One region of the Paraliobacillus sp. X-1268 genome, then DNA from elsewhere that is predicted to be linked to it. Evidence: a T-box and tRNA genes for the amino acid it is inferred to sense, from the RefSeq annotation. Region 1 holds a T-box; the other holds one or more tRNA genes.
What was found. The T-box of region 1 lies ahead of D2K62_RS09045 (valine--tRNA ligase). A T-box ahead of a tRNA ligase gene usually reads a tRNA of that ligase, here a tRNA-Val.

Region 1 (15,870 bases):
TTTTGTTACTGTGCGTGTTCGCTTTCCAATAATGCCTTCTGATACAATTTGATAAGAGCGAGGGTTGCCATCTGTTACTTGTTCCACTTTAACTTTAGCACTTGGTTGTTCAGTAAAACTCTCTTCAAAGTCTGAAATACTAGTACCATCCAATTGTTGTTCTATGCGGGAATTAAGATCAGAATAAAAAGAAGCTTCTGTGTTCGTGGTTTCGTATATCGATTCAACAAGTGTTTCTATCTCTGCGTATGTTTGATTTGCTCCACCCTCAGCTACATAATAGGTAGCCTGATAATCTCGATCAACAGTAGTTAATTTGATATTAGCAAATGAAGCAGTGGCTAATGCCAAACCTAATAAAGATAATACTGTTAAGGCCATCATTACGATAACTAAGATAGCACCATCTTGATTATTTTTTATATATTTGTAATGTTTTTGCATAAACTTCACCTACTCTCGCAAATAAATTACTGTAGATAGTGTTTCTATTTTTCCATTCCGATTTGGGAGACTACTAATCGATATTTCTATTTTTCCATCCTCTTTATCAATATTAAAACTTGATATTTGGTCACTAATTACGGTGCTATTTTCATAAAAATTTGGTTGTTCTAGTTCGTAACTATTTGTACCAATGGTTATTTCGTTTGTATCACTTGTAACACTTACTAGATCAGCTTCTGTTGATCGTATTTCCTTGGTAATAGTCGCCATAACATAACGCACTTGTTCCTGATAATTGATTTCTTCCGTTTGATTTCGATATTGTTTTTGGCCGAATATATGCGCAGATCCAATTAAAGCAATTATGATTGACATTAAAGCAAGTGCGGCTAATAATTCAATTAATGTCATACCTTTTTCATTTTTGAACACTAGCACACCTTCTAACTTTCCCACAATAGTTTTGTTTCCAACTGTGCTTCTAGTTTATTTGCATCATTATATACCTTTACAACCACGTCTTTTACATCGTCGTTAGTAGTAAATGTAATACTAATATTATAAATATTAGTGTCTTCCATTTGCTTCGTGAGTATATACTCATAATTACTATCTGAACTGTTTACATGATACGTATTTGATAAATAGGTAATTGTATCCACGTAACTCATCGTATCACTCAAATGATATATTTCTTCCATTTCTGATTGTGCAACATATGACGAATCAGTGATATCCTTTGATACATTGTTTACTTTGGTTGATTGAATAAAAAAAGTTAAAAAAGTAACAATTATGATCGAAAGTATAGCAATAGAAACAATTATCTCTACTAAAGTCATACCATTTTGATTATTCATCTGCGAAAAACTTTTCGTCATCATCATCTCAGCCTTTTTAACTATATTCTTATCTTAAATATAGTACAATTTAAACTACTTGTATATGTTTTTCAATTATGATTGATAGACCGCAACTCGATTTCTACCTTTTTGCTTAGCTCCTACATACATCGCACGATCTGCTAACCTGACCAATTCGAATGGGTCTTCACAATGCTCCGGATAACTAGCAACTCCTACACTAATGGTGACCGTAATATCAATACACTTTTCATTTTCTTGTATATGTGTATAGGTTCTTATTGTTTTATTTGTAATAACTTGGCGTAATTCTTCTGCGCGTTGCTGACTGTCTTCTGCATTCCTTCCAGGTAAAAACACGACAAATTCTTCGCCACCATAACGTGCTACTAAGCCTTCATCTCCAATAAATGTTTTGACTCTTTCTGCTATAGCTTTCAGAATTTCATTGCCACATTCATGTCCATACGTATCGTTTATCTTTTTAAAATGGTCTAAATCGAATAAAATAAGTGAACAAATTTTTGATTTGTTGGATTCTTTGATTTGAGTACTATAATTTTGCATATAAGCTTCAAAATAACGAAAATTATATAAACCTGTTAATTGATCTGTTTCACTTTGTATTTTCCTATCTTCGTAATTTTTTGCGTTTTCTAACGCAATTCCCAAGAAATTATTTAGTATATTTAATATTGTAAATAAGTGCTCCGTAAAGGCTTGTTTATATTTCGATACGAAAACGATAATCGCAACAATTTCATTATTCCGTTTTACAGGCATAACAACAAGACTTTCCCCATCTTCGGGTATGGCACTATCACGTATATAATCCCATGCTTTCTTATGTTTATAATGCAGCATTTCTTCTTGTCTCCACGCTTGTTGGATAATAGTATTTCCTTCTTCAATACAAATAGAATCACGATAAACAAGACCTTCTAATTTAGTATAAGAACGAATTAATTTTAATTGTCTATTATCTACCACATCATAAGCAAAGGCATAATCTACAGCAAAGATTTCTGTAATATGGGTTAAAAAAACCGAAATAACATCATTCCGTTCTAACTTCCCTGTTAACGCCTGTCCTATTTCATTTGTTTGTTTTAAATAATAATTTACTGTTCTACTAGAATAGAATAGTTTCATAATAATAGAAATACTAATAAACGGTATGCCAACTACGTAAATACCAATAACACCAAATTTTTCATACATTAAATAGAGTATAAAACCAATTGGTAAAACAATTAAAGTCGTAATCATTTCCCACAAAAAACCTTCATCAAAGAATTTTGTTTCTTGTTCATAAAAAAAGCGTTTAACGAAGTGGAGGAAAATTTGATTAGAAAGAAAAACTGTTACCACATAACCAATTAATTGCAATTGTTGGGTGAAAGAATCTAAAACAATCGCTTCGTGTAAACCACCTATCCATTTATATACACTTGCCGATAAGACGGATATGAATAAAAACATAAGTAGATTAAGCGGAATTCGAAATGCCTGACTTTTATCTATTTTAAGTTTAATTAAAACAACAACTAATGCAATTTGCGTTAGTAATACTTCAATAAATAATCCGAATATTAAAAAGACTGCAAACCCAATACAATTCACCAAAAAAATCGGTGTTTTATTAACAATTATAGGAAAAAAGGAAACTGTGGCCATAATGATCGCAAATGACACGACACTTAACAACTGATCTTCATAATAAATTGGCCATGCAACATATGTCCAAACGATAGATAATGGCCAAATAATTAACCAAATTATCCAAAGTAACATTCTTTTTGATTTTAAGACCATCTAGTTTCCTCCTTTTACTGGTTCAGTCATTTAGTCATACATAAGTACTTCATTCAAAGTTTTCAGAATATATTAAAGATACCATAATAATTCTAATTACTCAAAAAAATCCCTAACTTTTCCAATAAAATCTAATGAACCTGTTATAAAAGTAATCTTATCCTTATCCTCATTTAAAATCTTTTGTAATGCCTGCTGCCAATCAGCTTCTTCTATTTTACCGTGGTTTTCAACTTGTTCATATAATTCTGATGCTTTTGCTGCCCTTTGATGGTCAAAACTTGTAAATGTAATAGTATCAAAATAACTCTCAAGCAAGCCAACCATTTGCTTTATTGGCTTATCAACGAATGCTGCGAAAAGTAATTGTTTTTCTTCTGTTGGGAAATACCGCTGCACCGTTTTTATAAACGCTGTAATTCCTTCTACATTATGGGCTCCATCAACAATTACTATTGGTTGATTTGATATTTGTTCAAACCGACCGAAAAGCGTTGCCTGACTCATGCCAGTTTCAACCGCATTTAATGCTTTAGAGAATCCACGATCACGTAGTTGCAACAATGCCATTACAGCAAGTGTAGCGTTATGAATTTGGTGTGTACCTCTCATTCTTAAAGTGATTGGATACGATACTTCTTTTGTTTGAAAAGTAAATGCCTCTCGTTTATTATCATCTATCCGCACATTCTGATAGTTAAAATCTTCACCGATTTGCACTAATTCAGCTTGATTATGTTCTGCGACATTTCTGATAACTTTCTCAGCAACTTTAGGCATTTCACCTAGTATTATGGGAACATAGCGTTTGATAATTCCAGCTTTGTGATGTGCTATTTCTTGATAAGTTTCTCCTAAAAATGTTCGGTGATCAATACCGATGGTTGTAATAATTGATAGAATAGGATTAATTGCGTTGGTTGCATCCTCCAGTCCTCCCATCCCTGTTTCAATAATTGCCAAATCAATATTTCCAGCAAAATAACCATAAGCAATAGCTACAATAATTTCAAAAGAACTTGGTGGATTATCTTGCAACTCAAGTATATGAATCGCTGGTAGTAACTGATTAAAAATTTCCATGAAAGATTGATCAGATATGGCTTGATGGTTAATTTGAATCATATCGTTTCGCTTCGCTATACTTGGCGAGGTGAATGTACCTATTTTATAATCACTTAAAACCATACAAGTAGAAATATATGTTAGTGTTGATCCTTTGCCGTTAGTCCCTGCTATATGTACAGATTCAAATTTCCTTTCTGGATGATCAAGTGCTTCTAATAAAATGTTCACTCTTTCTAATCCAGGCTTTATTCCACCACGTGTTCGGGCATTTAAAAATTCATCTACTTCTTCTATTGTATAAATCAAATCTTTAACCTACTTTCCTAAAGATACTTTTTCATTCATAATAAGATAGATATTACATCAAATAATAAGTTATTAGAGGTTTGAGAGAGGATTTTTTATATGTATGGTTGGGTTATTTATAATGGCAATTTGTCGAGTGATAAATTCATTAGTTTTTCAACATGGATACAGAATGCAGGTAACAAAGAAGGAATGACTATTGAGCAAGTTAAGAATGATCAAGTTCTTTCTATTGTAGATTCTACTGGATTAAACTTACTTCAGTCAATTAAACAAGACCATCTACCAGAATTCGTTGTATTTATTGATAAAGACATTCCATTAGCACGCCAGTTAGAATTAATGGGGATACGGGTCTTTAATTCTGCTGATGCGATTGAGTTATGTGATAATAAGGTATTAATGTACCAAGCTTTAGCACAAAAGAAAGTTACCATTCCCAAAACAATTATTGCACCAAAAGTTTTCTCAGATGTTACTAAACTGACGATGGAAAACTTTTATGAAATTGAAAAAGCATTAACATACCCACTGATTATCAAAGAAGGCTACGGTTCATATGGCGAACAAGTTTTTCTAATTAATGATCGTATCCAATTAATAGAGAGAATAAAACTACTTACTAATCGACCATTTCTATTTCAAGAATTTATTAAATCAAGCTATGGACGCGATGTTCGAATTAATGTTGTAGGAAATGAAGTTGTAGCAGCAGTAAAACGCTTTGCCACTGATGATTTCCGAGCAAATGTCCAATTAGGCAGTACAATGGAAACTTATCAACCTTCCGAGAAAGAAAAAGCTCTAGCTATCCAAGCAACGAAGGCTGTTGGAGCTGATTTTGCTGGTCTAGATTTATTGTTTGGTGAAAATGATCAACCTATTATTTGTGAAGTAAATACAAACGCCCATATAGAAAATATTTTTCATTATACAGGCGTAAATATTGCAGATCACATCATTGCATTTATTAAAAAGCAAGTTAATGAAAGATAAATGAATGTCGGATCTGGATTCTGCTTGTGTTTCGCCCGATTATGCTCGCGTTCGCTTGATTAATTGAATTATCGCCCGATTATGCCTGCGTTCGCCCGATTAATTGAATTATCGCCCGATTATACTCGCGTTCGCCTGATTTTCAAGTTTTTCGCCCGATTAAGCTTACTTTCGCCCAATGCCAACTGATAGATAGAGCCCGATATACAAGAAAGCCTTCCACATATCCACATAAAAACAGCTAAAGTACGGTAGCACCGCACTTTAGCTGTTTTCAATATAATTATCCTAGTAATTCTTTTATCCGTTCTTCTACTTTCGCTCTTTTTTCTAAATAATCTTTTTCTTTTCCTTTTTCTTCAGCAACTACTTTTTCAGGTGCTTTACTAATAAAGCTTTCGTTGCCTAATTTTTTCTGAACACGTTCTACTTCTTTATTTAACTTATCAAATTCTGCTTTTAATCGCGCAATTTCTTTTTCAGTATCAATTAAACCTTCTAATGGTAAATAAAGATCCGCACCAGTTACTACAGCAGACATTGCTTTTTCTGGTACATCCACGTTTATTGAAATTGTTAATTCACTTGTGTTACAAAAGCGCTCGAGATAATGTCGATTCGCTTCTAGCTGTGCTTCTATTTCTGCATTATTTGCTTGAACAAACAAAACAATCTGTTTCGACATTGGTGTATCTACTTCGGCACGAATGTTTCGAACAGAACGAATAATGGCAACAAGACGTTTCATTTCTTCTGCTGCACTTTCGTCATGCAATTCATTACGGACTTCTGGCCAAGCTGCACGCGTAATTGATTCGCCTTGATGCGGTAAGTGCTGCCAGATTTCCTCTGTAACAAATGGCATAAATGGATGAAGCATACGCATCGTATTATCTAAAACATAAGCAAGTACAGAGCGTGTCGTGTGCTTTTGTTCTTCGTCCTCACCGTACAATGGAAGTTTCGCCATTTCAATGTACCAATCACAGAATTCATCCCAGATGAAATTATAAAGGTAACGTCCAGCTTCACCAAAATCATAGCGTTCAACATTTTTATTAACATGCTCAATCGTTTCATTTAAGCGAGTTAAAATCCATTTATCTGCAACAGACTTTTCACCAGTCAGATCAATCTCTTCGTACTTCAATTCTTCCATGTTCATTAGTACGAATCGTGATGCATTCCAAATCTTATTAATGAAGTTCCATGTTGACTCTACCTTTTCCCATTGGAAACGTAAATCTTGACCTGGAGTTGACCCTGTTGCTAAGAAATAACGTAGCGCGTCTGCCCCATACTTTTCGATTACTTCCATTGGATCAACACCATTGCCTAATGATTTACTCATTTTTCGACCATCAGCATCACGTACTAGTCCATGAATTAAGACATCCTCAAAAGGACGCTCATCATTAAATTCTTTCGATTGGAAAATCATTCGAGCAACCCAGAAGAAAATAATATCATAACCAGTTACAAGCGTATTAGTCGGAAAGAAGTGTTTAAAGTCTTCATCCTCTGTATTCGGCCAGTTTAATGTTGAAAAAGGCCATAATGCAGAAGAGAACCAGGTATCTAACACATCATTATCTTGATCCCAATTTTCAATGTCTTTTGGTGCTTCTTTGCCTACGTATATTTCTCCTGTTTCCTTATGGTACCAAGCTGGAATTCTGTGTCCCCACCATAATTGGCGCGAAATACACCAGTCGCGAATATTCTCCATCCAGTGTAAATAAGTTCCTTCAAAACGTTTTGGTACAAAATTAACTTTTTCATCTTCAGATTTATTTTGTAAGTCTACCGCTTCATCTGCTAGTGGTTGCATATTAACAAACCATTGTGTTGATAAATACGGTTCGACAACAGCCCCGCTGCGCTCCGAATGACCAACAGAATGCATGTGTTCTTCAATCTTGAATAAAACGCCTGCTTCTTGAAGATCAGCAACTATCTGTTTTCGACAATCAAAACGATCCATTCCTTGATATTTTAAAGCCTTATCATTCATAGTTCCATCTTCATTCATAACCAAAATACGCTCTAGATTGTGACGATTACCAACTTCGAAATCATTCGGATCATGTGCAGGTGTTATTTTTACTACCCCAGATCCGAAGTCCATCTCTACATAATCGTCCGCAATAATTTCAATTTCACGTCCAACTATTGGTAGCACAACCTTCTTACCAATTAAATGTTGATAACGTTCATCTTTTGGGTGAACGGCAACAGCAGTATCACCAAGCATTGTTTCGGGTCGAGTTGTGGCAATCTCGATGTAACCTTCTTCATCTTTTAGTGGATAACGCATGTGATAAAAATGACCTTGAACCTCTTCATGAATAACTTCTATATCTGATAAAGCTGTTTTTGTTGCTGGATCCCAGTTAATAATATATTCACCGCGATAGATTAAGTTTTTTTCATATAAGGTAACAAAAACTTCTTTTACAGCCTCAGATAAACCTTGATCTAATGTGAAACGTTCACGAGAATAATCTAAACCAAGTCCTAGCATTGCCCATTGGTCCCGAATAAAGGAAGCATATTCATCTTTCCATTCCCAAGCTTTATCTAGAAACTTTTCGCGACCAAGGTCATATTTGCTTATCCCCTCTTCACGAAGTTTAGCTTCCACTTTCGCTTGTGTTGCAATACCAGCATGATCCATACCTGGTAAATACAAAACATCATAGCCCTGCATACGTTTTATTCTGGTAATCATATCTTGTAGAGTTGTATCCCATGCATGACCAATATGCAGTTTGCCTGTTACATTTGGTGGAGGTATTACAATTGTGTACGGCTTTTTCTTCTTATCTCCATCAGCTTCAAAAAACTTTCCGTCAACCCAATATTTGTAACGTCCTTTTTCAACTGCAGTAGCATCATATTTTGGTGGTAAATTTTGATTCTTTTCACTCATAACGTCTTTTCCTCCTTATTAACATCCAATCGGTTCCGAAAACATAAAAAACCCTTTACATCCAATAAAGGACGAAAAGGGCTAGATTCCGTGGTACCACCTTTGTTTACATTTTCCTAAAAAAATGCACACTCAATTAGGATATAACGGTTCTTCACCGGCTCCTTCTACTATACATTCAAAGTAGCTGCATCCAAGGCGACATTCCAAAACAGATAATCCTAAGAAATCTTTCAGCAAATGATTTCTCTCTCTATTGGCATCTCTTCTGTACTCTTCCTCTTCTTCGCATTTCAATTTCATTTATTCTTATATCAGCTATTTTATACAATTTCTTAGTGAAAAGTCAATAAGCAACTCAAAAAGACAGGCACTATTCGTTTTACCTGTCATAGAATACACCAAAAGAATCAGAGAGGAGTAACCTAAATGAGTCGCTTTTATCGTTTTCGTTTGCCTCCATGGTGTCAACAGTGGTTACTTATAATTGAACGTTGCATGATGCCTATCTTAATCGTGCAATGTGTAAGAACTTTATTTTTTCCAACCACATTTGATGTGCTATTACTAGGTGTTTTTATGGGGATATATATTTCATTCTATTTTAAATGGATTTAATCACTATTTTCTTTCGTTTGATTTTCAATTACTATGTTCCGATTATGTTCAAGCATCTCTTGAAACATTACACCAGCTAACAATCGACGATAATTTTGCAACAGGTTTCTTATTTGAAAAGGCTGTGCTTGAACTTGATCGAAATCTTGGATGACTTTTAAATATCGATAAGGTTGTAATAAATGAATAGCTAATAAACTACGCTCACTATTTGTTAACGGATTTTGTTTTTCATAATATGAAAAGTCGTCTATTATTTTAGTAATGTTTGTATCATGTTGAAAACAGGCTCTATGTAAATAGTTTTGCAGGTCCAACATACTATCACCAAAATGAGCATGCTCCCAGTTAATTAAAACTGCTTGATCTGATGTAAAAATATGATGTGTTGCAGATAAATAACCATGGCAGATTGATTGATAAGTTGTTTGCTCTTCCTTTATATCAGTTAAGTAATTGTCATGCCATTTAGAAAGTTGTTTCAAGGCATTTAGTATATCTCGAAATTGTGTACAAACTTCTAAACCAAACGGTGGCATGTAACGCATCTGTTCAAAATGACCTATGTATTGAAGAAGTAAGGATTTGGCCTCTTCATGCTTTTTCTTTTCATCCTCAATTTTCTCTTCTATTGTCTGCACTTCAATGGAGTAGCCTTGTTTTGTGCTACCATGCAGTCGACCAACAGTTGCAAATAATCCCTGTTGGTGATCTATTGTATGATCGCCATTTTCACTTTCAAACCAAGGGGATAAATAATAAATATTATTTTGATAAGTACAATAAATGCTTCCTTCAGTAGTTCGATAAACAGGTGAAATAACGGAAAGATCTCTAACAGCTTTTAATTGATATAATTCTTGCCACTGCTCAATATTGGCTTCTTCCAATCTTGCGTGTTTTAATGCAAAATTATAGTTATTACTTGTGATCTTCCAAAGTCTCGGAGTTACGCTTGTTACATTAAATAAATCAATTCCATAAGCGCGCAAAATCTCTGTTATAATTTCCACCATTAAACACCTCCATCTTGTATAGAAAAAAAGAAACGATAACACCCACATGGTTAGAAGTGAATGTTACCGTATAACCACTTATTTCTTCTCTTTTTTACGTTTTTCAGGAATATACAAAATCTGACCAATCTTCAAATTATCGTTTGCTAGATCATTTGTTTGTGACAGTTGAATAGGTGATAGATCATAACGATCAGCTAACGTCTGCAACGTATCTGTGTCTTGCACAATACACATGCGAAGCCTTGTATATGCTTGCTCCTCTTCTTCTTCATTAAAAATATCTAATAAATAGGTTGCTTCTTGTTGGTCATCGTCATCACGTTTTGAATCCTTTGTTTTGACCTCTATTCGATTTACTTCTACTTGTTCATCATTATTTACTTCAAATAATTCTTCTGATTCGATGGCTTCGATCGATTCAACTGATGCAACAGATTCAACAGATTCAATTGATTCGATTGATTCTTCTAGATCCTCATGATCAAAAAAGGTCGCAAAAGACTGTGGCTTTTTAGTAGGCCAACGTTCCTTGCTTTCTTCCGTTTCCTCTTGTGATACCGCTTCAACTAAATTAGGTTCTTCACTACGGTTATCCTGACTTTCATTTTCCTCTGCTGCTTCTTTTAGATCAAAAGTAAATGTATCCTCCTTATTAATCCAAGGATCCTCTACATCACTATCCGTTTCTGTTACTTCTTCTTCATATTGCTTTATTTCTTCTAGTTCCTCTAGTTCTTCTAGTTCTTCTCTTTCCTTCACTTCATCGCCATTCACCCCATGAATTGCGATGGAGGCGCGTATTTTTAATTGACTACTTTCAGGTAATTCATAATCAAACGCTTCAATTCCGACCATTATCTCATCTAAATTGGTGACTCTATGCAAAGGAATGGAAACCTCGACAGGAAAGTGATGAGAAAATTGATTTACACCATCATCTTGTGGTTTAACTTCCTCCATATAACGATGCGCTGGGTAGTCGATACTGTCGATATCTTCTCTATTAGCAACAGCTTCGAGATCTAAGTTTTGATCTTCAAAAAAATACTCACCTTTTAATTCCATAACACCCCGGATCGACACGTACTCTCGATATTCTTGAATGGAAATTTCCGGTTCTAAGGAAATTCCAATCATTTCCTTAACTTCCTGTCCGTTTTTAAAGCTTAGTACTTCATTTAAATCAAACGTAAAGACAGAATCATCATAGGACATTGCTACTCCTCCTTCCTAAATAAAACAACGTACCTTCCTTTTACAGATATATGTACCAACTAAAAATATATGCAAAAAAATATTGCGTGAATAAACAACATCTAACCTACTTTAATTATATGATCGATAATAAATTTGATTACCAAAAAGCAAAAAAAAGTGTAGCTTTTAAATTAATCTCAGCTACACTTTTTCATTTATTGATTCGCTATTTTTTTAAATGCAACGCGAGCCGCTGCAATTGTCTTGTCAATGTCTTCATCCGTATGCGCAGTAGATAAAAAGATACCTTCAAACTGAGAAGGTGGTAAAAAGATGCCTTCTTCAATCATTGCGCGATAATAACTAGCAAAATAATCTACATTAGATTTACTTGCTGTTTCATAATTAGTCACTGGCTCTGCATTAAAGAAAAATCCAACCATTGAACCTGCACGATTGACTTGTAAGTCTATCTCAAAGTCTGCTGCAGCTTTTCTATATCCATCAACTAGACGATCAACTTTCGCATTTAGTTTTACATATGCGTCTTGATCCATCGCCTTTAATGTTTGATAACCTGCTGTCATTGCTAATGGATTACCAGATAACGTCCCTGCTTGATAGATATCGCCAGTAGGAGCAATCTTCTCCATGATTTCTCTTTTTCCACCGTAAGCACCAACAGGAAGTCCTCCACCAATTACTTTGCCTAGACAAGTTAAGTCTGGAGTTACATCAAAGTGGCCCTGTGCACAATTATAACCAACACGAAAACCTGTCATCACTTCATCAAAAATAAGAAGCGAGCCATTTTTTTCGGTAATATCTCGTAAATTTTGTAAAAAACCAGCTTGCGGCGGTACAACACCCATATTGCCTGAAACTGGTTCTATAATAACCGCAGCAATATCATCACCAAATTGGTCAAATGCATACTGAACGCTTTCAAAATCGTTATATGGCACCGTAATGGTATGCTGTGCAACAGAACTTGGTACACCGGGGCTATCAGGTAATCCTAAAGTTGCCACTCCAGAACCAGCTTTAATTAGCAATGAGTCACCATGTCCATGGTAGTTTCCTACAAATTTAAGAATTTTGTCGCGACCAGTATATCCTCTAGCAAGTCTTAATGCACTCATTGTCGCTTCTGTCCCCGAATTCACCATTCGCACCATTTCAATTGATGGTACTCGTTCAATAACAAGTTTTGCTAATTGGTTTTCCAATAATGTTGGAGCGCCAAAACTCGTTCCTTTTTCGACTATCTCTTTTAATTTTCCAACCACTCTTGGATCGGCATGCCCTAAAATTAAAGGTCCCCAACTCAAAACGTAATCAATGTAATGATTTCCGTCAATATCCGTAATCCTTGAACCTTTTCCGCTTTCCATAAAAATCGGATTCATTCCTACTGATTTAAATGCTCGAACCGGTGAGTTAACCCCACCAGGTAGAAGATCAACCGCTTCTTTGTAAGCATCAATTGATTTATCGAAATTCCTCATTGTATTGCACCTCTTCCTGCTATTCTTGCAACCACTTAGCAACGTCTTTCGCATGATAGGTCATAATTAAATTTGCACCTGCACGTTTCATTGATGTTAACTTTTCTAGAACAATAGCTCTTTCATTTATCCAGCCATTTTGAGCGGCAGCTTTCACCATTGAATATTCTCCACTAACATTATAAGCTACAATTGGTACATCATGTCGGTCGCGAACATCACGAATGATATCCATATATGATAATGCTGGTTTCACGATTAAGAAATCTGCACCCTCTTCTACATCACTTGCAGCCTCCCGAAGTGCTTCCAATCGATTAGCAGGATCCATCTGATATGTTTTACGATCTCCAAACTGTGGTGCACTTTGCGCAGCATCTCGAAAAGGACCATAAAAAGCCGATGCATATTTTACTGCATAGGACATAATTGGCGTATTTTCAAAACCAGCTTTATCTAACCCTTGACGAATTCCAGCAACAAAGCCATCCATCATATTAGATGGTGCAATAATATCTGCGCCTGCTTTCGCTTGAGAAATAGCTGTTTCTATAATTAATTGTAACGATTGATCATTTTCAACGTCACCGTTATGTATCACACCACAATGTCCATGTGACGTATATTCACATAAACAAGTATCTGCAATCGTCAACATGTCTGGGAAGTTCTTTTTAATTTGACGCAATGCTTGCTGCACTATACCTGTTTCACAATAAGCCTGCGTACCTACTTCATCTTTCTCTTTTGGAATACCAAATAATAGTACACCATGAATGCCTAGACGCTCCAACTCATTTATTTCTTCATCTAAATTGTCTAACGATACCTGAAAACTACCAGGCATAGAAGAAATCTCATGCTTAATATCCTCACCCTCAACAACAAACATAGGATAAATGAGATCATCTGTTGATAATACCGTTTCTCTCACCAAAGCTCTCATATTGACAGAAGACCTTAACCGTCTATGTCTTTTAAAGTTATGTTCTTTCATTACGTTCACCTTCTCTTTCTTGTGAAAAAAAATCGATCATCTCTATTACCATCTTTTCTGTGGTGAATTCTTGTGGTATGCGTATTTTATTAAAACCATTAACTTTTGCTGTCTCAGCGGTGGTTGTGCCAATACATACACATAAACGATGCTGTTTTATCCTCTCAAGGTCTGTTTGAACAGCTTCTAATTGTTGATTAAATGCCTCAATAGTTGACGGACTTGTAAAGGTATAACCGTCAATTTCATCCTGTTTAATAAGCTTTATTAATTCAGTTTGATTGTCTTTGTTGACTACTGTTTCATAAGCAATCAAATAATCTATGTAGACCTGATGGGCCTTTAATACATCTTTCACTTCTAATGGAGATCGATTTCCTACCACCAACAAAACTTTTTCAGCTGAACCAAAATGGGCAACAAACTCTTCAGCCATTGCCTCACTTTGATAATTTGTAGGATGAAAGTCTACTTCATATCCATATGATTGTAGCATTTGCTTCGTCTTTTTACCAATAACAGCAAACTGTAGCCCTTTTAAGACAGATGCATTAATTTCATATCGAACCAGTTGCTCAAAGAAGTAAATAACACCATTCGCACTTGTGAAAAAAATCCACCCATAATCTTTGATGCCATTTAATAATTGATGATGATTTGATTTGTGCAGTCGAAAAGTTAATAACGGAATGTGAATAACTGTCGCACCAACATTCTCTAATTGATTTGAGAATATCTCTCCTTGTTCTTTTGCACGTGTTACAAGAATTGTTTTTCCTTGTAATGGCGAAATCATTCGTTTTCTAACTCCTCTTTCACTTTCCGAACAATTTCATCAGCGCCCTGTTCTTTTAGACGTTTTGCTGCCTCTTGACCAACTGCAACTGGATCTTTACCGCGGATAATTTCATGCAAAATTGTCTTTCCATCGGGTGTAGAGACAAGTGCTGATAATATAATGTCATCCTCATCTAAATAGGCATAACCTGCTATAGGGACTTGACATCCACCTTCTAATAAATGTAAAAATGTGCGCTCTGCAGTTACTGTCCGAGTTGTTTCTTCATCACGAATTTTCTCAAGCCAATAGATTAGTTCTGTATCTGTTTCACGGCATTCAATCGCTAGCGCACCTTGACCAACAGCCGGTACACTTATAGTTGGATCAAGATATTCTGTTACCACTTCTTGACTCCATCCCATTCTACTAAGTCCTGCTGCCGCTAAAATTATCGCGTCAAAATCTTCTTCTTCTAACTTTCGTAGACGTGTATTAATATTACCACGAATCCATTTAATCTCTATATCAGGACGAATTGCTAAAATTTGCGAACTTCTACGTAAACTACTCGTTCCTACGATCGCACCCTTAGGTAAATCTTTGAATAACACATGATTGTTAGATATAAATGCATCACGATGATCTTCCCTTGATGGAATCGTTCCAATAAGTAAACCTGAAGCAACTTTTGAAGGCATATCCTTCATGCTGTGAACAGCTAAATCAATTTCTTCATTATACATTGCCTGCTCAATTTCTTTAACAAACAATCCTTTGCCTCCAACTTTAGACAGGGTTACATCTAAAATTCTATCCCCTTTAGTTGAGATTTTCTTGATCTCGAAAGTAAATGGTGCATTCACTTTTTTTAATTGTTCTATTGCCCATTCAGTTTGCGTTATAGCCAAAGGACTTTTTCGTGAACCAATGATAATGTTCCGCATTCTTAATCATTCCTCTCCAGTTTAAACATGTACATACTTCATTTTAACAATACCCCACCAATAATTACAAAGGGTGGGGTATTGTTTAGCGCATTAGAGCTGGTTCCAATTTAAGATTGGCTGTTTTATTAACAGTCCTCAATGCGATCACATTATTATCTTCTACTTGTTCAGCTATTTTTTCTTTCACTAAATCTTCAATTCCAAAAATCTTTGTTAATAGCTGTAGAGAATCATCTGCCTCAGGACCTACTGATAGTTCTTTGGCCTGTAAGATAGGTTGTTTCAATAACTGATTAATAATACTTTTCGTATGCTTACTAATCACTTTACGCTCACGTTCTGTTAATCCAGGGATTTTCCGTTCTATACTATTCAT
Region 2 (15,870 bases), on a different contig from region 1:
CTGTTTGTCCTTGATCAAGCTGTAAGTTAAAGGCTGTTTGAACCTCATCATCTACTAATACTTGACCGCGGGCTAGAACAGCTTTTACATGATTTCTTCCTCGATCGATTACTTGCAAAAGAAATGGCAACAATTCTATTCTTTCCTTTACTGTGTACTGTTGTCCATTCTCTGATTCATTTCTTTTCTTCGCCATCATTTCCCAACTTCCTTATGTACAATATATTCTTCTCATTATACCATTTTTTATAGCTGACGTGACCCCACTGTTTATTTTCAATACAATCCTTATTTTTATCCACTCCGGTTAAAAATATGTCCATGTAATTTTGCTTCCTTTTCAGTTACTTTCTTGGTCCTTCGTATACTTTTTGTGCCTATGTTCTTTTAAAGTGCGTACTTATATTGTCATAAATAACGTACTAAAATGAATCTGTACAAATAAAACAAAGGGAGTCGTTTATAAATGGAACTACAATTAGCATTAGATTTAGTGAATACAGAAGAAGGAATTAAACTTGTAAAAGAAGTCGAAGAATACATTGACATAGTAGAGATTGGTACACCAATAATTATTAATGAAGGTCTTCATGCGGTAAAAGCTATGAAAGAGGCATTTCCATCATTGAAAGTATTGGCTGATCTTAAAGTTATGGATGCTGGTGGATATGAAGTAATGAAAGCTTCTGAAGCAGGTGCAGACATTATTACTATTCTTGGTGCAACAAATGACGCAACTATCACTGGTGCAGTTGAAGAAGCTAAAAAGCACGGCAATAAAATTCTAATTGATATGATGAATGTACCAAACATTGAACAACGCGCAAAAGAAATTGATGCACTTGGAGTTGATTATATTTGCGTACACACAGGTTATGATTTGCAGGCAGCAGGTGAGAACTCATTTGCACAACTTATGACCATCAAAGGCGTGGTTAAAAACGCGAAGACTGCTGTAGCTGGTGGCATTAAACTAGAAACACTACCAGAAGTAATTAAAGCAAACCCAGATCTTATTATTGTTGGTGGCGGCATTACTGGTGTAGATGACAAAGCAGCAGTAGCAAAAGAAATGCAACAACTAATTAAAGGGTAATCCATTATGCAAACGACTGGATACTTTAAGAAAATCATTAAGGAATTAGAGCAGGGAATCGAAGTCATATCAGATGAACAGGTCGAAAATCTAGTTACTGGTATTCTTAATGCGAACAAAGTTTTTGTCGCTGGTGGTGGTCGGTCAGGTTTAGCAGCTAAATCTTTTGCGATGCGAATGATGCACGTTGGACTATACCCTTACGTAGTAGGTGAAACGATCACACCAAACTTCGAAAAAGGTGATATGCTTATTATTAATTCTGGATCTGGAGAAACGAAAAACGTTGTTTCTATTGCTGAAAAGGCTCAAGCAATTGGTGGAGAAATTGTTGCTCTAACAACAAATCTAGATTCTACTATTGCACAACTAGCTGATCTTGCTATACAAATGCCTGGCTCACCTAAAGATCAAACAACAGGTAATTATCAAACCATTCAACCAATGGGTTCGCTATTTGAACAGTCCCTCTTCTTGTTGTTCGATGCCGTTATCCTTCGGTTCATGGAAAGAAAAGGTTTAGATTCTGCTAACATGTATGGTCGCCATGCTAATTTAGAATAGACAATACAAAGAGGCCGTGAAGTTTTCATTAACTTTCACGGCTTTTTTGAGCGAATTACTTTTTTATACTAAGAAAGCCACTTATAATAAGGGAACGATTAAAATTGTTCTAATATGGAGGGATTAATAGTGGCACGGATTGAAAACAAGGTTTTTAACTGTGAGAAGGAATTAACACTTCATATCATAGGTGGTAAATGGAAAATGCTCATTTTGTGGCATTTAGGGAAAACAGGAACAAAACGCTTTGGTGAGTTAAGAAAATTAATACCTGGTATCACTCAAAGAATGTTAACCAATCAATTAAGAGAATTAGAGGAAGATGAAATTATTCATCGTGAAGTCTATCCTGTCGTTCCACCTAAAGTAGAATACTCCTTAACCAAAAATGGTGAAAGTCTCATGCCTATCTTAGATTCGATGTATAATTGGGGAAGAAATTATATCGACACTGTACTAAATGAAGAAATAGAAGTAAAAGAATCCATCAAATAATAAAAAGGTTATAACCACTCATCAAATGGTTATAACCTTTTTAATTAAGATATGCTTTTATCTTTAATCACTTGCTTCATATGATCGATAAATGCATCTAGATTCATTTCTATTGATGTATCTACCCCATATTGTCTAACATTAACTGTTTGATTTTGCTTTTCTTTGTCACCTATAACAAGCACATAGGGGACCTTTTTCATTTGTGCTTCTCTCATTTTATAGCCTAGCTTTTCTTCTCTTAGATCCCATTCTACTCTTAACTCTGTTTGTTTCAATTGATTTATTATTTCTTCTAGATAACTTCCATGCACAATTAGAATCTGGTTTTGCTCATTTCCTTTTCAATTTCAGGAATAAATTAAAAGAAGTCAATCCCTAAAAATTGGTAGCACGCATAATCGTTATGCGATACAATTAGCTAAGAATATCAAAGAAGTGTGGTGGCTATTTTGTTTAAAATTTTGTTAATAGAAGATGATCGAACGTTATGCAAGGAAATTAAAGATAGATTAGCAGCTTGGTCTTATGATGTCTATCATATAACTAATTTTGAGACTATCATGCAAGAATTCTCAGATGTGAATCCTGATTTAGTTATTATCGATATTCAATTACCTAAATTTGACGGATTCCACTGGTGTCGGATGATCAGAACCCATTCAAGTGTGCCGATTATTTTTCTTTCTTCACGTGATCATCCAACTGATATGGTGATGTCGATGCAACTCGGAGCTGATGATTATATCCAAAAACCTTTTCATTTTGACGTACTAATTGCAAAAATACAAGCAATACTTCGGCGTGTTTATAATTATAATACGGAGCACATTGCATTAAAAACATGGGCAGGTGCAACCGTAGATTTTCAAAAAAACTCGATTACTAATTCTCTAGGAATGATTGAACTTAGCAAAAATGAAATTTATATATTGAAACTACTGATTGAGCATAAGAATAAGATAGTAAGTCGAGATCAATTGATCCAGAGCTTATGGAACGACAGTCGTTTTATTAGTGATAATACGCTAACGGTGAATGTAAATCGATTAAGAAAGCGGTTAGATGAATTACAACTGGGTAAATGTATTGAAACCAAAGTAGGACAAGGTTACATTGCTTTGGAAGAGGAAAATCATTATGATTAAACTATATGTAATAGAAAAACGAAGCTGGATTTTTTTCTTTTTATTCTTGCAATTACTTAGTATTTTTATTGCCTTTATCGATACATCTATCCCACTTCGATCAATGATGTATAGTAACTTTCTATCTTTTATTAGTTTTCTTGTTTTTTTAATTAGCCGTTTTCAAAAAGAAACACAATTCTATAAAAGTTTAATAGAACGCGAAAGTAATCTTGATATTACTGGAATGGCTAAGGCTAAAAGTCCTTTTCAAGAAATTGTCGCAGATAGTATGACAACACAAACAGCTGTCATGGAACAAGTAGCTTCTGAGAACTTAATCAGATTAGAACAAGAAAAAGATGAGCTATTAGCATGGATTCATGAAGTTAAAACGCCATTAACTGCAATGCATCTAATGATTGATCGACTTGATAATGATTCCATAAAAGCAAATTTAACCTTTGAATGGCTACGAATTCATCTCTTACTTGATCAGCAATTACATCAAAAACGGATAGCTTTTATTGAGAACGATTTATATATCGAAAAGATAGCATTAGAGGAAATTATTTTTCAAGAAATCAAAACATTGCAATCTTGGTGTATCCAAAAAGGGTTAGGTTTTGACGTAGATCTAAAGATTGCTACATTAGAAAGTGATGCAAAATGGCTTGCGTTTATAGTTAGACAATTATTAACAAACGCTGTTAAGTATAGTCATGATTCCGATATTACAATCAAGAGTTATTCTCAAGTTGGGCAAACCATTTTAGAAGTAAAAGATTGCGGACGTGGCATTGATCCGAAAGATATAGCACGTGTATTTGACAAAGGATTTACATCCACAACGAATCATCGGGATAGTGCAGCAACAGGTATGGGGTTATATTTAACGAAAATTGTTGCGAAAGAATTAAAACTAGCTATTTCTGTTTGTTCAGATCTCGGGAAAGGAACCTCATTTACGTTAACCTTTCCAAAGCAAAATGATTTCATCTCAATCACAAGCATGTGACAGTATTGTCACATGCTTGCTTTTATTGTTCGGCTAATCGAGGGAAAGACAGCTAGAATTGCCTTAAACTAAAGCTAATGTAGAAAAAGGAGTGAATACTAATGTCAATTTTACAAGCAACTAAAATCCATAAAAGTTATGGGAATAAATTCAATAAACAAGATGTATTAAAAGGGTTGGATATCAGCATTGAAACGGCAGAATTCGTCAGCATCATGGGGCCATCTGGATCAGGTAAAACAACGTTACTAAATGTTCTATCCTCGATTGATAAGGTTAGCAACGGTTCAATTAGCGTGGTAGGAAAAGACATAACGCGCATGAAAGAGAAAGAACTTGCTGCTTTCAGAAAAACACATTTAGGATTTATCTTTCAAGAGTACAATTTATTAGATACGCTAACTGTGAAAGAAAACATATTATTACCATTATCGATTAGCAAGACGTCAAAAAAAGAAGCAAATCAAAAGTTTAAAGCAGTTGCAACAGAGCTAGGCCTTTTTGATTTGGAGAAGAGTTACCCAAATCAAATCTCAGGCGGACAAAAACAACGTACTTCTGCTGCACGTGCTTTCATCCATGAACCAAGTATTATTTTTGCAGATGAACCAACTGGCGCACTTGATTCTAAATCCGCTTCTGATCTGTTAAACAAACTAAGCGAGTTAAATCAAAAACGAAAAGCAACGATTGTGATGGTCACACATGATATGACAGCCGCAAGTTTTAGTAGCCGGGTTATTTTCATTAAAGATGGTCAAATGCATACACAATTAACAAAGGGTGAGCAAACTAGACAAGAATTCTATCAAGACATCATGAAGACTCAAGGGGTATTAGGCGGGGTTTCCTATGAGCATTAAACATCTCATCTTTCAAAGTCTTAAAAAGAACATAAAGCATTATTACCTTTATGTTTTTGCACTCATTTTTAGTGTCGGCTTATATTTTGCCTTTGTTACCTTGCAATATGACCCTGCAATGGATGAAACCTCTGGAACTATAAAGGGTGGAGCTGCTATTAAAGCCGCGTCCGTACTTCTCTTTATTATTATTTCAATTTTTCTTCTATACGCTAATAAAATCTTTATCAAACGCCGTAGCAAAGAAATTGGCCTCTTTCAGTTAATTGGGATGACAAAAAATAAAGTGTTTCAAATCCTTGTGACAGAAAATGCGCTTATATACTTTGGTTCATTAATCATCGGTACATTTGTAGGTTTTGCTTTTTCAAAACTAGCGATGATGATTCTGTTCCGAATTACTGCAGTCGATGATATAGCAAGTCTTCATTTCTCTATTGAGGCGTTCGTGCAAACAATCATTGTCTTTAGTGTGATCTTCCTATTTATATTATTGATGAACTATATTTTCATTAAAAGACAAAGTATACTCACGTTATTTAATACACAATCATCAACAGAAAATAAGATAAAAAAAATATCCGTATTGGAAATTGTCATTGGAATTGTTGGCATTACACTAATTCTGTTGGGGTACTATATCTCATCGAAACTATTTGACGGAGATTTTGTTACAATGAATACGTTATTTCTGACTATGATTATTATCCTTGTATCTGTCATTCTAGGAACTTACCTATTTTACAAAGGTTCTGTAACATTTATTTTAAACGCTATTCGAAAAGGGAAAGATGGCTACTTAACAGTTAATCAGGTGCTATCTTTATCATCGTTAATGTTTCGAATGAAATCAAACGCATTGTTATTAACGATAATTACCACTGTATCCGCTCTAGCAATTGGTTTATTATCGTTAAGCTATATCGCCTACTATTCTGCTGAAAAAAATGCAGAAAACAGTGTAGCGGCTGATTTTGCAATAACTGATCAAAATGATGCCAAGGTATTTATGCTTGCATTAGATAAGAACAATATAGCATATAGTGATCGAACAACCGAGGTTTTAGAAGTTAATGTCAACGTAGAGAATATACTTGATACGCAACTTGATGAGGTGAATTCCGATCCGAACATGATCTTACCTGTTGTTAGTGATCAAGATGTCGATGGTATCAATGTATCTTCTGAGGAAACTATTTTTACTGGTTACAGTGCTGTAATGTCTAGCCTAATATCATTTAAAGATTCCGGTGATATCACAATAACTGGACAAAAGGAAACAATTAAGCAAAGCTTTACAGGGTTGCAAGACAAATTCGTCCTATCCAATCACTTTACACATGGTGGTTTGCCAGTTGTAATTGTTGACGAGAGCATATTCTTAAAGTTACAAACTGATATTAATCCAGATATCCAAGACAACTCCTCTATTTATATTGGTATTGATATCCAAGACAAATCAGACGTAACGAAAGCAAATGATATCTTTATGGAAGAGTTTTCTTCCAATGATGATTATCCATATGATTCTCGATACAATATAGCCAATAATCAAAAACAAAATATGGGACTTACTATGTTTATTGTTGGCTTTTTGGGATTAGCTTTTCTGATCACTTCTGGATGTATTCTTTATTTCAAACAAATGGATGAAGGTGAGGAAGAAAAGTCTAACTACACTATTTTAAGAAAGTTAGGTTTTACACAAGGAGATTTGTTAAAAGGAATCCAGCTTAAACAACTATTTAACTTTGGAATACCCTTAGTAGTTGGTTTATCACATAGTTATTTCGCAGTTCAATCCGGATGGTTTTTCTTTGGTACAGAATTATGGACGCCAATGATTATGGTAATAATCGCATATACAGCTTTGTATTCTATTTTTGGATTACTTTCCGTCCTTTATTATAAGAGTATCATTAGTGACGCTCTTTAATACAAAATCAGTAAAAGACTCCAACCCTTAATGGTTTGGAGCCTTTTTCAAATTCAAACTGGCTTGTTATGAGACCTATTCCATCTATCAATACAAACATATAAACCAATTAAGAAAACGATGAATAAAATTGAAACATACCAAGGGAAATCTGTAATTGCTTCGCCAAAGGCAGTATATATAATAGCAGGTAAAATAAGTCCTAAAACAGAATAATACATGTATTCCCTAAAAGTCTTGGTCATCTCCATTAAATAAAACGAAAGTAAGTGAAAATGGATAAATGGCATAAGTCTTAGTACCATAACTTGCGCAACAGACATCGTCCGTTCACGAAATATTTTCTTTTTTAAACGCGTAAGGTTTTTCTTGAATTTCGGGAATCGATTAACTAATTTATAAGAAATGAGACTCATTAAAGAGAGACCAATAAATGATAAAATTGCACCTTCAATAAATCCGAATAACACGCCACCAGCGATACAAATAACAATAACCGGTATGAAAAAAATTGGTCGAAGTACATGTAAAAGAACAAAAAGAACCGGAGCCAACCATCCTGCTCCATCAATAAATATTTCAAGGGATTGATCAAATTGATCCATCATGCCCCTCCTATCATAAAACGTACTAAGAATGAAGAATAACGCATAACGTAGCTGATTGCAATAGGCGTCGTAAACAAAAGGCTACCAAATAAACAAAGTGCCCACAATAAGTGAGCACAGACAATTAAAGAACGTAATTAATAGAAGTAACAGCTTATAATACATTCACTAGATAAGTTTCGACATAAGAGGGTCTAGGGAATATTTGTGGCTTCTGCTTATCTAGCCCTTTTTCAGTTCCACGTTTCTTATGTGCGTGATTATATGCATTTGATTGTTTCCAATTTTGAAAGTCTTCCTCTGTTTCCCATAATGTAAGAATGACATACGTATCAGAATTAAGTGGTCGACAGACTCTAATACCTGCAAATCCTGGCTCATTTTCAATTTTTCGAGCCCGATTTTGAAATCTTTGTTCAAATTCAGCTTTACCATCTTCCGTTACAGGAATATTATTACACACAGCATACGTATTATCCTTAAGATCAAGTTCCGCGTCAAGAACGTGATAAGCCTTATCATTCTCACCTAGTTCTTCAATCAACGTTTCCGTTTCAAGTAAGTAGAGCGATTTATCTCGCGCTTTCATCTCAAAAACATGATCGTCAGCCTCTCGGTTAGATGCATTTGCTAAAAAATATATGTACATAGCGAACTACTCCTTTACCACTATATTTATGATGTAGCAATAGTATACGCCCAAAATAGGAAATACTTAAACATTATGCTTAAACTCCTTATCTATTTTAAAAATTAATTTGCTATGAAACGCGTTTCATAGCTTAAACTATATATGCATCAGTTTAAAAAAGCTGAAATTCCAATTGGCGCAACACATTTAGCATGTGGCGTAACAAAAGAAATTTCAGCTTTTAACATTTTAATGTCCCGTACTGGGATTGAACCAGTGACCCCTTGCCTGTCAAGCAAGTGCTCTCCCGCTGAGCTAACGAGACGTACTATTTTAATAGTCCTCACTACCAATTTATATCATAATACTGTACGTTGGTGTTTGTCAATATCCAACTATTTTGTGCCTGATATATGCTTGACATCATGCTGCAATAATCGTACCTATCCCTTCTAATACACCCATCTTCCTCCAAAAAAACACATATAGTAAACATTTCCTTCTTAACTAGAAACCTAGACCAATTCTACCCTTTCAAGTAAATTAGATTAATAGTAATATTTTGGTTCATGAAAATATATGTTACAACTGGTAGCCTTCTAATAGAGCAATAGATTACAAGGAGGGCTACAAATGAATAAAATAAAAAAGCTAGCAATAACTTTTGGTTTATCATTGGGGCTATTAACAATCCCATCTATAGTTGAAGCATCATCCTATACGGTTAAATCTGGTGATTCGTTATGGAAAATTGCAAATAACTATGGTGTTTCTCTTGCAAGCTTACAACAATCTAATAACAGTATTGGAACTATGATTTACCCAGGTCAATCTATCATAATTCCATCTACTCTTTCTAGTAGTGATCAGGATTTAATGGCAAGAATGGTGCAAGCTGAAGCTAAGGGTGAATCATATGCAGGTAAAGTTGCGGTTGCAACAGTCATTTTAAATCGTGTCGATCATAAAGATTTCCCAAATACAGTAAGTGGTGTTATATATGAACGCTCAGCTGGTGGCTACTACGCGTTTACACCAGTCCAAAATGGTACGATCAATCAAGCTGCAGATGCCGAATCAAAACGTGCAGTCAAAGAAGCACTTGCATATCGAGGACAAGGAAAAGGCTCGATTTATTTTTATAATCCAAGAACAGCAGAAAGTAACTGGATTCTATCTCGAGAAGTAACTATTACAATAGGTAATCATCGCTTCGCAAAATAACTCCACAAACGACGTATAAACAATAAAAACACCTTAATCTGGATAAGCTGGATTAAGGTGTTTTTAATTAGATTGTATATCGTTTTAATAAATCACTTAGTTCCTGATTCAAGTCAGTTAGTTTTTCTGCAGAATTTGCAACATTTGCAATCGCATTAATTTGCTCATCCACAGAAGATGTTATTTCTTCAACAGATGCAGCAGTTTCTTCAGATACACTAGATGCATTCTCAATACCTTCACTAATTTTTTGACTAGTTGATGTTGTCTTATCTATCTCACCATCTAGTACTAGTAATGCAGATCCAATCTCCTTAATGGACATCGATAGTTGATTAAACTTACTTTGTGTTTGTAAAACATCTTCATTTAGTTTTTGTGATGTTTGGGTTATGCTTCCTACTGTTTCAACTGTCTTTTCTGTTTCACTCGTAATAGCTGTTACAACTTCTCGAACCTGATATGTTGCATCCTTCGATTGCTCAGCCAATTTACGAATCTCATCGGCAACTACGGCAAATCCTTTACCATGTTCACCTGCTCTAGCTGCTTCAATACTCGCATTAAGCGCTAAAAGGTTCGTTTCCCCTGCTATACTTTCAATCGTTTCCATAATATGGAATATTTCTTTTGTTTTCTCATACAAGTTCTTAATATCCGTACTTATTTCTTCTGATGAAGTCAATGATTCAGCGTTAGACTGTTGTAATTGACCAACAATTGCTATCCCCTCTGTAGAAACTTCCTCAGCATTTGTTGTAACATTTTTCATTTGCTTACTTTGATCATTCATTGCATAAATTGCTTTCGTTAGAATTTCTACGCGGTAATTAATGTCCTCAAGGTCATTTGCTTGTTCCTGCGTACCTGTCGCAACCTCAGAGACAGCATTACCGATTTCTTCACTACTAGCTGATGTTTCTTCAGACACTGCTGATAAATCATTAGCCGAATCTATTAGATGATCACTCGTATTTTGTACGTTCTCTATTAATTCACGTAACTGCAGTGACATTTTATTAAAAGCCAGTGCTAGCTGTCCAATTTCATCGTTTGATTCAGGTAGATTCGTTACTTGTACGTTGCCATCAGCTATTTGTGTAGATGCTTCTGCCACATCTTTTAACATAGCTACTTTCTTACGTATCGCTACATAAAAAATAAGTGAGCTTATCAGAATAATAGCTACTGTCGCACCCAAAATAACATATCTTAAAACGTCCAACTCTTCATAAAATTCATCTTCGAATACAGCTATACCAACTGTCCAATCCCACGCTTCAAAATATTGAACATAAGCCGTTTTATCTCGAAACGAACCATCTGACTGCTGATCAGAATATGTTACAAAGTGATCTTCTTCATTACCTGCAACTCCACCTGCTACAATACGCGCACGATTACTGCTATTTTGTTCATCAGCAGGAGCACCGCCTATTTTGGATGGATGAATCTGCAATACTAGATCCGCGTCATATGCTAAGACATAGCCATTTTCTTTATAAGTGAAGTGTGAATTTTCATACGCATACTCACCATCTTCAAGTGGACCGTTTAATATAATTCGTGCCTTATCTTTTGCTTCATCTAAAGATAAATCACCAGCTTCCACTTCCTCATTTAGCAATTCTAGTGAAGCGTATGCCCCTTCCACTATACTTTGCAAATCTCTTTTTCCTGCATCTAAAAGCTGACTTTTAGCCATGAAATAACTTGTCCCACCAATAATTCCACCTGTACCTACAATAATAGTAATAATTAATAGCATTAATTTAGTTGCAATACTTGATATTTGAAAGCGTCCCCATTTCATATATTTCCCCCTAAAGAATCTGATTACTTTTATTATCGACATATTTCTACATTTTTTAATAAAAAGCATAAAAAGAAAAGTGATATAATAATGCTATTATAAAATTTTCACAATCGAAGGGGTATATAAAATGAATATCAAAGACGTAACAAATAATAGTGAACAATTAAAAGATGCCTATACGGTAAGGCAGGAAGTCTTTGTAGAAGAGCAAGGGGTTCCAAAAGAATTAGAGCATGATGATTTAGATCAAGCAGCGTATCATTTTGTTGGCTATATAGACGACAAACCTGTCGCTGCCGGTAGGCTTCGGATTATGAATGATTATGGGAAATTTGAACGAATCTGTGTCTTGAAGTCATTTAGAGGGAAAGCGTTAGGAAAAGACTTAATGCGAGCAATGGAATCTACATTAGTTAATAAATCCATTTATACAGCGAAATTAAATGCACAAACACATGCAGAACGTTTTTATCAGGCCCTAGGTTACCGTACCGTTTCAGATATTTTTCTCGACGCTAACATGCCACACGTCACAATGGAAAAAGAATTAGTCTTAACATAGGTTGCGGAAATATATTCCTAGTATAAAAATTGCTCCCCTTGTCCATCATGTAGATAGTATGCAGGTTGTATGGGGGGAGGATATTCATGCAAGATATTGGCTCTATTTTCATTGAAACACTTTTTGGTTTTTTATGCTTATTTATTATTACAAAAGTATTAGGGAAATCGCAAATCAGACAATTAACTGCTTTTGATTTTATTTCAGCACTTGTTCTTGGCGAATTAGTCGGAAATGCTTTGTTTGATGATGAGGTAGGTATAACGCAGATTGCCTTTGCCGTATTTTTATGGGGTTTTTTGCTTTATACAACAGAATTAGCAACACAAAAATTCAAACGTACACGCTCATTGTTAGAGGGTAGACCTTCTCTTATCATTCATAGTGGCAAATTACAACGTGAAGTAATGGCCAAAGCAAAGCTTGATATGAATCAGTTACTTCATCTACTTCGTTCTAAAGATGTTTTCTCTATTCGCGATGTAGAATATGCGATATTGGAAACAGATGGAACTGTTTCCGTACTAAAATCATCACACGCTCAAACGCCTACTCGTTTAGACTTAAATTTAAATCCAGAAGACGTTAGATTGTCGATCTCTTTAATTAATGATGGTGAAATAATAAAAGATAATTTGAGAGAAATAAATCAAGATCAAGCATGGTTGGAAAATGAATTAAAACTGCAAAATGTATCATCCTATAAAGATGTTTTTTATGCAGAATACATAAGAGGAGAAGTTCTATTCGTGCAAACGATGTGAGCTTCTCCTCTTATCCTGATTAGATCATTTTATTAATATTCTGACCAATACCAGTCATCTCAGCATAAATCTCATCTGCTGGTCCTGGCATCGTATAGTGAGGGATTGCGACAGATTGGTTTCTCTTAGCAGTCTCACTCCATTCTGACATATCCGAATCATTATTGTCTGGTGCTTTTTGATAGTCCATATCTAACTGTGCTGGATATATTTTTTCAATAGGATATGGATCCCTTTCAGGTTGGGTCACCCGATTATGATAGTTTTGATATTGGTTTGTGTCTACTGGAAGTACATAACCCATAAGTCATTCCTCCCTTTCTATATATATCCTATACCCTCTTTTCAGAATTTTATGCACATACTTTTCTTCTATTCCAATAATTTTTCCCACCGCAACATCTCATTTTCTAATTGATTCATTTGGCTTTCTATATCGACAATAATTGGTTGAGCTTTTTTCTCAGGATAGCGAAAGTATTTTTCGTTTTTCTCTATGTGCTTTCCAATAATCCCAATATGTTGAATCAATCGCTGTATTTGCATTAAAATCTCCCGCCTATCTTATAAGTTTGATTAGTAACACATTATAAAAAAGTTAAAAACAAAGGGATAACAAGTTAATGCTACCCCTGAAAAATTACAACCATGAAAATGGACGTCTCTCTTCTCTTTTTTCTGTTTCAAGTATTTCTTCTTTGTCTTCTTTTACTTCCTCATCATGTACTTCCTCTACATGATCTGCTTGCACAGCTTCCTCTTCTCTTCTTTTTCCAAAGAAAGCATCAAATGGACGTGGACGTTCTTCCGGACGGTGTTGTTGATGTGATGGCTCGAAATATACATTATCTGCTTTAATTACTAAGTCCTTAACATGAATAATTTTTTTCGATTCAGGCTTTTTTTCTTCTGACATTCTTTTATTCACTCCTTATGTGTAAAACTTAATCGATACTAGTCTATGTAACAAATGCTGATTTGGAAGTGACAAGCGCCCGGTTTTGTCCGAATATCTATAATAAATAAAAAGAATTAAGATATTTTTTTTCATGAAGATGTTTGCCCACACAACAGGTAACAGATTACATAGGTTATAAGTGACGAACAAGTCAACAAAAAACGGAAGGGGATATTATTATGACATGTGGAAAAAAGTTTGATTCAGGTAATTGTGTAGCAGATATTCTTCGGGAAATTGCAGATGCACAATCAGATTTATTAAGCGATTGTACAACAAGCTGTGAACAATCAATTGCTGATTTATTGGGGGATACTTCACCATCAGCCAACAATCTAGACACAGTACCATTTATTTTGTATTGCAAAGGAGACTGCAAACCTTTTAAAGGATTTGGTGTTCCAGTTGAGGACTTAAAAGATGTATTTGGTAGCTTTTATTTCCGAGTGAAAGAAGTTGCTGAAGACAACTGTGCCGTTATAGAATTGCTTCGCGATGTTAACGATCAACACGACGACCCATGTTCTCCAGTTGAACAAAAAACAGGTGACTTAGAAGTAACTGGCGTTTGTATCACAGTAGATTTAGATTGTTTCTGTCACATCACTTGTCTACCTGCAATTAGCGCACTATAATATTTTAAAAAGAAGGGCTGGCACATCAACGTGCAGCCCTTCTTTTTTGTTAAATCTAAAATCCTAATAATCGAATCGATTCAATTTCTTCCATGTCTACTTGATGAAACTTTGGACGTTTAAATGTTTCAATTTGAACGATATTATCATCAAATGCTGTAATAATGCCTCTATATCTAGCCGTTTTTGCTATAATTTCACACTTCATCTTTGGTATATGGGCGGGTTTTGTTGCTAAATAATCCACTTGCTCCTCTATTGTCATTTCAGAAAATGGTTTTTTCGTAGGAATATTCTTCGATTGAGGCTCCACCTCCTCTTCTTTATCTGAAGCCTCAACTTCTTGAACTAATTCTTCGTCTTTTTCCTCTTCATTTAATTCACGTTTTTCTTCTTCATCTTTCTCTTTTTCTAAATCTTCCGGAGGCGTTTCTAATTCCGTTATAAATTTTGTTTTCTTTTTTGACTTTCTTGTACGTGCTTGTGCTTCAGTTGGAACTGAGGCCTGTGAAACAGGCGCTTCCTTTTCCACTTTAGGTGTGAAATAATCCGTCTGCATGGAAGCTGGAACTGCCTTAAAATCCGGTTGTTGAATATAAAGGACTGGACGTGTAGCATATCTCTTCTTTTTTCTACTCAAATGGGTTTCCTCCTTTGCCTACGTTACTATATGAAACGCTTTTTAGAGTTGTGCCCATCGCTTCAAAATACTTAACTTTTTTTGTGTAAAAAAAACGAGCACAGTTTGTAACTGCGCTCGCTTGTCGTCATTATGATAATCCTAAGATATTAAATCCAGAATCAACGTGTATAATCTCACCTGTAACACCACGCGATAAATCACTTAGTAGGTAATATGCCGTATCGCCTACCTCTTCCTGCGTAACAGTACGACGTAAAGGTGCTTTTTCTTCAATGTCTTTTAAAACCGAGTTAAAATCTCCAACACCTTTCGCAGATAACGTGCGAATTGGACCAGCTGAAATTGCATTTACACGAACGCCTTGTTGACCTAAATCATTTGCTAAATACTTCATCGTAGCATCCAAACTCGCCTTTGCGACACCCATCACGTTATAGTTTTGTACAACTCGTTCTCCGCCAAGATAGGTTAATGTTACGATACCGCCACCCTCTGTCATTAATGGCTGGGCAGCCCGTGATACTGCTAGGAATGAATAAGCACTAATATTATGTGCCAGTAAATAGCCATCACGACTTGTATTTACAAATTGACCTTTAAGATCTTCTTTTTGCGCGAATGCAATACAATGTGCTAAACCATGAATCGTGCCTACATCTTCTTTAATATGATCGAATGCTGTTTGAACCGCTTCATCACTTGTAACATCACATTCGTAAAAAAGTGCCTCTTGTCCTTCCAAAGTTGCAACTAAATCTTTAACTGGTTTTTCAAAACGCTCGCTAGCATAGGTGAAAATAAGACGTGCACCAGCAGCATGTAAGGAACGAGCAATCCCCCAAGCAATACTTCGTTTATTCGCTACGCCCATAACTACATATGTACGGCCTTTTAGTGAAAAATTCATTTTGTAATCCTCCTATATAGATA

Region 2: it encodes a tRNA-Val, which carries the amino acid that the T-box ahead of D2K62_RS09045 (valine--tRNA ligase) is inferred to sense. The anticodon was not compared.

What each region holds. Positions count from the first base shown of each region.
Region 1 covers NZ_QJSK01000005.1:92,316-108,185, reverse strand. Annotated here, with positions in the region: gene D2K62_RS09075 (pilus assembly PilX N-terminal domain-containing protein) at 1-444, opposite strand, end outside; gene D2K62_RS09070 (PilW family protein) at 454-879, opposite strand; gene D2K62_RS09065 (type IV pilus modification PilV family protein) at 891-1,331, opposite strand; gene D2K62_RS09060 (GGDEF domain-containing protein) at 1,404-3,125, opposite strand; gene D2K62_RS09055 (bifunctional folylpolyglutamate synthase/dihydrofolate synthase) at 3,222-4,499, opposite strand; gene D2K62_RS09050 (ATP-grasp domain-containing protein) at 4,599-5,495, shown strand; gene D2K62_RS09045 (valine--tRNA ligase) at 5,779-8,427, opposite strand; T-box leader at 8,492-8,723, opposite strand; gene D2K62_RS09035 (protein kinase family protein) at 9,042-10,061, opposite strand; gene spoVID (stage VI sporulation protein D) at 10,140-11,279, opposite strand; gene hemL (glutamate-1-semialdehyde 2,1-aminomutase) at 11,477-12,769, opposite strand; gene hemB (porphobilinogen synthase) at 12,789-13,766, opposite strand; gene D2K62_RS09015 (uroporphyrinogen-III synthase) at 13,753-14,562, opposite strand; gene hemC (hydroxymethylbilane synthase) at 14,559-15,491, opposite strand; gene hemA (glutamyl-tRNA reductase) at 15,577-15,870, opposite strand, start outside.
Region 2 covers NZ_QJSK01000016.1:46,407-62,276, forward strand. Annotated here, with positions in the region: gene D2K62_RS14600 (RluA family pseudouridine synthase) at 1-196, opposite strand, end outside; gene hxlA (3-hexulose-6-phosphate synthase) at 467-1,096, shown strand; gene hxlB (6-phospho-3-hexuloisomerase) at 1,103-1,660, shown strand; gene D2K62_RS14615 (winged helix-turn-helix transcriptional regulator) at 1,790-2,155, shown strand; gene D2K62_RS14620 (His/Gly/Thr/Pro-type tRNA ligase C-terminal domain-containing protein) at 2,200-2,469, opposite strand; gene D2K62_RS14625 (response regulator transcription factor) at 2,608-3,303, shown strand; gene D2K62_RS14630 (sensor histidine kinase) at 3,296-4,300, shown strand; gene D2K62_RS14635 (ABC transporter ATP-binding protein) at 4,402-5,163, shown strand; gene D2K62_RS14640 (ABC transporter permease) at 5,153-7,099, shown strand; gene D2K62_RS14645 (TVP38/TMEM64 family protein) at 7,153-7,704, opposite strand; gene D2K62_RS14650 (antibiotic biosynthesis monooxygenase family protein) at 7,862-8,356, opposite strand; tRNA gene D2K62_RS14655 (tRNA-Val) at 8,592-8,663, opposite strand; gene D2K62_RS14660 (cell wall hydrolase) at 8,972-9,562, shown strand; gene D2K62_RS14665 (methyl-accepting chemotaxis protein) at 9,630-11,375, opposite strand; gene D2K62_RS14670 (GNAT family N-acetyltransferase) at 11,506-11,940, shown strand; gene D2K62_RS14675 (DUF421 domain-containing protein) at 12,027-12,704, shown strand; gene D2K62_RS14680 (hypothetical protein) at 12,724-13,008, opposite strand; gene D2K62_RS18800 (hypothetical protein) at 13,077-13,250, opposite strand; gene D2K62_RS14685 (hypothetical protein) at 13,345-13,620, opposite strand; gene D2K62_RS14690 (CotY/CotZ family spore coat protein) at 13,842-14,297, shown strand; gene D2K62_RS14695 (CotO family spore coat protein) at 14,353-14,937, opposite strand; gene fabI (enoyl-ACP reductase FabI) at 15,068-15,847, opposite strand.